3 regions of the Salimicrobium jeotgali genome follow, and region 2 is predicted to be linked to each of the others. Evidence: predicted binding sites of a transcription regulator. Region 2 holds the regulator's gene; each other region holds the start of a gene.
What was found. Region 2 encodes Rex, which represses fermentation and respiration genes when NADH is low (regulators of the CRP and FNR family bind a similar motif). Its sites were predicted from a motif close to TTGTGAAATATTTCACAA; they were not measured.
Positions count from the first base shown of each region.

Region 1: qoxA (cytochrome aa3 quinol oxidase subunit II) is a predicted target of Rex. The motif match lies at 1,373-1,390, and genes of this name have one in related genera.
Region 3: cydD (thiol reductant ABC exporter subunit CydD) is a predicted target of Rex. The motif match lies at 1,283-1,300, and genes of this name have one in related genera.

Region 1 covers NZ_CP011361.2:1,838,709-1,840,981, reverse strand. Annotated here, with positions in the region: gene qoxB (cytochrome aa3 quinol oxidase subunit I) at 1-316, opposite strand, end outside; gene qoxA (cytochrome aa3 quinol oxidase subunit II) at 335-1,231, opposite strand; gene AAV35_RS09165 (HD domain-containing phosphohydrolase) at 1,525-2,273, opposite strand, start outside.
Region 2 covers NZ_CP011361.2:2,347,029-2,349,301, forward strand. Annotated here, with positions in the region: gene AAV35_RS11710 (MDR family MFS transporter) at 1-389, opposite strand, end outside; gene AAV35_RS11715 (redox-sensing transcriptional repressor Rex) at 519-1,148, opposite strand; gene AAV35_RS11720 (ABC-F family ATP-binding cassette domain-containing protein) at 1,277-2,273, shown strand, end outside.
Region 3 covers NZ_CP011361.2:2,452,270-2,454,542, forward strand. Annotated here, with positions in the region: gene cydD (thiol reductant ABC exporter subunit CydD) at 1-1,263, opposite strand, end outside; gene trxB (thioredoxin-disulfide reductase) at 1,436-2,273, opposite strand, start outside.

The sequences.
Region 1 (2,273 bases), 510 kb from region 2:
TGACAACGCCGTGGGTGGTGAATATTTCATTATATTCGGCTGCGCTTAATAGTTCGTTACCGGGCATGGAAGTTTGGGCACGCATCATCAGCGCGTCGACTCCGCCCCTGAAAAGCATAAGCAGTGCAGAAATCAAATACATGATTCCTATTCTTTTATGATCAACCGTCGTCAACCACTCACTCCACAAGTATCCCCACTTTTTGAAATAGGTGATACCGGCAAGGACCGCAATCAGTGTAAGACCGATTGCGACCATAGATAAATAAATGGTGGGAGTTGGGTTAGGTACGGCAAATTGTTTAAAAAACTCCATCCATAAGACTCCTCTCTTTTAATGGTCCGACTGCTCTTGCTCCATTTCTTGCTCCATTTCTTTCTTCATTTCTTCCTCGCTCATCTCCCCGTGCTCCTCAGGAGGAGGGCTGAAATCAAGGTGAGTACTGCTGAAGGTTTTCTGGCCCAGATGTCCGGGTTCGAGCAGTTTATTGAATGTTTTTTCATCCAAAGGTTCCGCAGTATTTTTTACTTCTTTCACCCATTCATCGAACTCTTTCTGGGAGACAGCACTCACGTTGAAGGTCTGTTCAGCGAACCCTTCACCGGAGAAGTTGGCATTACGTCCCTGCATTTCTCCTTCTTCCGTAGCGGCAAGATTCAGAGTTGTAATCATTCCTGTCATAGCGTATTTTTGACCGGCCAATTGAGGAATCCAGAAACTCGAAATGGCATCGAAAGAATATAAGCGGAACTCTACAGGGCGGTCAGTAGGAAGGAAAAGATAGTTTACAGTCTCAATATCTTCTTCCGGATAACTGAAATGCCATTTCCAGTTGGAGGAAGCAGCATAAATTACCATAGGCTCCTCATCTTTGAACTGTTTCGGCACGCTTTCTGCTTCATATGTGCTTTGTACAGAGACGAAGGAAAGGAATACGATGATCAATACCGGAATACCAATTGTGGTTATCTCCACCCAGATGTTCCCTTTCACTATCGGTGGTCTGTAGTCAGATGGTGTTTTTGTCGAGCGATATTTAACCAGGATATATATTAAGATAACGAAGACCACGACAACAACGAATAGCATAGTCCATATAGATATCCATATGATATCTTTTAATAGTGCTGCCTGTGGTCCCATGGGATCAAAGACAGTTAACGGTTCGCATCCGCTCAGGAAAAGTAAAAAAGACAAAAGCAAACCGGAAAATAGCCACTGTTTCTTCATGTTCAGACTCCTTTCTGAATTAACTGCTGTTAATGCGTGTTTCCATCATAGGGGCTTTATACAGACTTTCGCAACGAATATGACAACAGTTCACAAATTGTTCATGTATGTTGAATGAATTGTCACGAAAAAATGTCGGTCCTGTGAATAATGTGACAAAAAGGTGGAAGAAAAGACACAGAATCAATGTTTGTCAGCACTGACATCACCGGATTGTTATGTACGGTTTTATCGTCATAAAAACACGGAGCGATGGATCTCCTCTTCAGAAAAAATGTCCTGAAGTTTCAGCTTCAGGACATGATTTCAATAAACAGTTCCACAAGTTTGGGGTCGAACTCTTTGCCAGAATACTTTTTAAGCTCCTGTAATGCTTCCTCTTTAGAAATAGCAGGGTGATAAGGGTGGTCACTGACCATCGCATCATACGCCTCGCAGATATGGATAATGCGGGCCTCTAACTTAATGTCTTCCCCTTCCAGGTTAAGAGGATATCCACGGCCGTCATAATGTTCATGGTGGGTGAGTACGATCATTGATAAATCCGCGAACTCTTCGGAAGCATTCAATATCCGGTGCCCAATTTCCGGATGTCGCTGCACGAGTTCATTCTCTTCCGCAGTTAGCGGAGTATCCTTGTTGAGAATAGAGTGATCAATGGTGATTTTCCCTATATCATGGAGCATTCCTGCCGTCTTCAGGTTCAATAGTCTCGTTTCATCAAGATCCAGAGCCTGACCCAATTTTTCGGCCAGGCTGCTCACACGCTGGGAGTGGGCTTCTTCACGCGGGACTTTTTCGAAAAGACTGGCCATCATACTGTTGATATAGCTGGTCCGATGGCTGTTTCGCTGGAACAGTTTATTTCTATACATCCGGTTCTCTGCATATTGAAGAACTTCCTCGGTGGACTGGAAGGCCATTTTTTTGACAGAGGAACCGAAAGAAGTAGTGATGTATAATTTATTATCGCCTTCAATTACACAGGATTTCACTAACTGGGCACGTATTTCCTTCACTTCTTTTTCGGACGTGTTCGGGA
Region 2 (2,273 bases):
TCGTTTCTCGGGAACGAGTTGAATATAAGCGCCATCGCAATCGGCATCATAAGACCCCCGGCAGAGCCCTGGATCGCCCGGGAAGCGATGACCATGCCGAGGGAGCTGCTGAAGAAACCGGAAGTGGAACCGACGAGGAACAGAGTGAGACCGACGAGATAGACTTTCTTCTTCCCGAACCGATCTCCGAAATAGCCGGTGAGCGGCATCGTCATCCCCATCGACACCATGAAAATCGTCAATATCCACCCGGCTCCCACGGCGGTCGTATCGAATATTTCGATGAAGCGCGGCAGAACCGGATTTAACATACTATTGTTCAAAATGACGGTGAACGTCCCGAATAATACGGAGACGACGACCAGCCATTTTTCAGGTATTTTCGCCATAGTTTATCCTGACCTTTCGAATATCGAATTATTATTGACTATACCCTGCGTTTCACGAAAAGAAACTCTTCCAGGAAACGATAATAAAAAGCCCGGGGGAAGCCCCGGACCTCTCAATAGAGTAGTTGGTTACAGCGGATAATGCTTCAGAAAATAAGCAAGTGACTGCAGTTCGACAGACAAATCGATGTGATGCACGCGTACGGTAGGAGGAACGGAAATGCGTGCCGGTGTAAAGTTCAGAATCCCGGACACGCCCCGCTCCACCAGCCGATCCGTAATCCCCTGAGCTTCCTGGGACGGGACCGTCAGAATGGCCACCGACACGTTTCCCATCTTTTCTTCCAGATCATCGATATGAGCGACCGGCACACCGCCGATTTCCGTGCCGACGAGCCGGTCGTTCGCATCAAAAGCTACCACTATTTTCGTGTTGTTGTTTTTCATGAAGTTGTAGTTCAGAAACGCCGTTCCGAGATTCCCTACCCCGATCAGCGCGACTTCGGTCGTCTCGTCCTGGTCGAGCGTTCTTCTGAAAAACTGCAGCAGATGTTCCACATTGTAGCCGTAACCTTTCTTGCCGAGCGCTCCGAAATAAGAGAAATCCCGGCGTATCGTCGCAGAGTCCACTTTGACCGCGTCGCTCAGTTCCTTTGAAGAGACCCGCAGTTTCCCCTGTAAGTATAAGTTATTGATGAACCGGTAATATAAAGGCAGGCGTTTCGCCGTAGCCTGGGGGATCTTCATTTCATCACCCATGTCTCCTCCTCCTTCTTTCTCCTGTTCTATAGTTTATCAAAAAACGTGATAGATTTCACAAAGTTAGCACCTTTTGTTGCCCCTTCTGCTTTGTATGAGATACACTGAATAAGTCGAGGTGAAAAATTATGATACTAATGCAGCTGAATCAATTAACGAAGCGTTTTGGAGCTGAGTTAATTTTATCCGATATCGATTTGGAAGTACAAACAAACGACCGCATCGCCATCGTCGGAAGAAACGGAGCGGGGAAATCCACCCTGCTTAAAGTGATGGCCGGAGAGATGGGATATGAAGAGGGGAACATTTTCCAGTCCAAGGAGACAAGCGTCGGCTATCTGGAACAGCATAGCGGACTCGAGTCGAACGGAACGATCTGGGAGGAGTTCTCCCGCGTTTTCGATCATCTGAAGAATATGGAAGACAAACTGAGAAAAATGGAAAGTGAGATGGCGGACCCCGATCATTTCGCTTCTCCGGAGGAATACCAGGACTTTCTCGAAGAATACGACCGCAGGCAGAACGAATTCCAGATGGCCGGAGGGTACCGGTACGAAGCGGACATGAAAGCCGTACTGCAGGGACTCAGTTTCCCCGAATCCATGTGGGACCAGTCCATCACTACGCTGAGCGGCGGACAGAAGACGAGACTGGCACTCGGAAAACACCTGCTCACGAAACCGGACGTCCTCATTCTGGATGAGCCGACGAACCACCTGGATATCGACACGCTCACGTGGCTCGAGAACTATTTATCCTCCTACCCGGGTGCTGTCGTCATCGTCTCCCACGACCGCTATTTTCTCGATAAAATCGTAAACACTGTATACGAAGTCGCCCTGCAGCGGGTGAAGAAATACACCGGCAACTACAGCGACTATCTGAAGCAGAAGGAAGCGGACTTCGAACAGGAAATGAAGCAGTACGAGAAACAGCAGGGTGAAATCAAGAAGATGGAAGATTTCATTCAGAAGAATATCGTCCGGGCGACGACCAGTAAGCGGGCGCAGAGCCGGCGGAAACAACTCGAGAAAATGGAAAAAGTCGAAAAGCCGAAAGATGACGCGAAGTCGGCGAAATTCACTTTTCAGATCGACAGACGTAGCGGAAATGATGTACTGAAAA
Region 3 (2,273 bases), 110 kb from region 2:
CGAGAAGATGTAGGGGTCCTGGGAAATATAGCTGACGTGATTCATCCATTCATCCTCACGATACTCATGCAGGTCCTCCTCTTCCACCTCGATCGTTCCTTCTTTCACCGGCATCAGTCCGCTGATCAGGTGTAGGAGCGTCGATTTTCCGGAACCGGTCCGTCCGGCAATTGCAAGGTTTTTCCCCGGCGTAAGGTCTACGCTGACAGGTCCGGTGTGAAACCCGTCTTCTCCGTAGCGGTACGTCACGTTACGAAGCGTGATGTGAGGCGGGCGGGATAAACGAAGCTCTTTCTCCCCCCACTGCATCTCGTCTTCCGGTTTATTGATTTCCTCAAAAACCTTCGACGCTGCTCCCATGCTTGTGCGACCCGTATGAAAAGCGAAACCGAGCTGCTTCAGATAGTTATAGAACTCGGGCGCGAGAATAAGAATGAAAAAAGCTGTGAAAAAGTTCATATTTTCAAATATGATCAGCTGCAGAGCGATTTCAAGAGCAATGAGCCCGATGCTCAACATAGAAATAAGTTCCAGCATGAGAGAAGACACGAACGCCGTTTTCAACACTTCCATCGTCGCATCGCGGAACCTCAGACTGCTGGTTTCAATCGTCTCTTTCTGGACTTTCGCTTTACGGAACAGTTTCAGCGTGGTCAGACCCTGCAAAATATCCAGAAACTTTCCGGAGAGCGCGTTCATTTCTTCCACCTTCTCCTCCGACTTCTCTTTCGTTTTCATCCCGATGATAATATAAAAAAGCGGGATGAAAGGGGAAGTCGCAAGGATGATGAAGGCAGAATTCAAATGAATCATTGCAATCGTGACAAATAGGAAAAAAGGGACGATCAGCGACTGTATCACCTGAGGTACGTAGCCACTGAAATAACTGTCCGTCTCTTCCACTGCATCCATGAACACGCTCACCCGTCGCCCGGCTTCCACCTGTCCGGATTCCCCGACGGATGCTCCAGATATTTTGTGAAGCAGCCGTTCTCTCATCATACGTTTGGCTCCAGAGGCCAGCCGGACCCCGGTACGGGCTATCGCAGTACTGACACCCGTACGGAGCCACAATACTCCGAGCAGGAGTGTCAGCGGTACGAGCACAGCCGACAGACCTCCCCCTTCTATAAAAACGCGGTCCACGATTGTAACGAACAGATACCCCTGCCCGATAATACTTACAGCCAGCAGTAGGGCAGCGAGAACAATCACCGAAACTTTTTTCCACTCTTTTTTCAACAGCAGATTCCATTCTTTCATTCCCGTTACCGCCTTTCCAACGTGAATCATTTCACAATTAATTATACGCGATACAGCAGGGAATTTAAAGAAAAGCAGTTCTTCTTCATGGACCTATAAAAAACCGGCCCGGGAACGTTCCATCATTTAAGATGTACCGCCTCCGGACCGGTTCAGTGTTCTGTTTTTTATTTTACGATAAAGTCTGACTCCAGTCGATAACTGCTTCGCCTTCCAGAAAACGTTCGGCGTCCATCGCTGCCATGCAACCTGTACCGGCAGCTGTAACCGCCTGACGATACTTCGCATCCTGCACATCACCGCAGGCGAATATACCATCTACGTTCGTATTGGTCGTTCCGGGATCCACGAGCAGATACCCTTTTTCATCCATGTCCAGTTTTCCTCTCACGAACTCCGTATTCGGATTGTGGCCGATAGCTACGAATACTCCGTCCGTTTCAATGACTTCTTCTTCTCCTGTATCGTTATCCTGCACTTTGAGTCCACTTATCTTCAGACCGTCCGACTGCATTTCCACCGGTGACTTATTAAGTGCCCACGTTATTTTTTCGTTGGCTTTGGCACGGTCCTGCATGATTTTGGAAGCTCTCAGTTCGTTGCGCCGGTGGACGATCTGCACTTCCCTTGCAAACTTCGTCAAAAAGTTCGCTTCTTCCATCGCGGAATCTCCGCCCCCGACTACAACCAGTTTCTTATCGCGGAAAAAGAAGCCGTCACACGTAGCGCAGGTGCTTACGCCTTTCCCTATGTTCTCTTTCTCCCCGGGAATTCCGAGCATTTTGGCGGAGGCCCCGGTAGAGATAAGCAGGCTTCTCGTTTCAATATCCTCCATACCGTTGATTTTCAGTTTGAAAGGGCGGTCGGAAGTATCCACCTCTTCCACCCATCCTCTTTTGAATTCGGCTCCGAAACGTTCGGCCTGTTTCTTCATATCATCCATCAGCTGCGGACCCATAATACCGTCCGCAAAACCGGGGTAGTTCTCCACTTCCGTAGTCAGGGTAAGC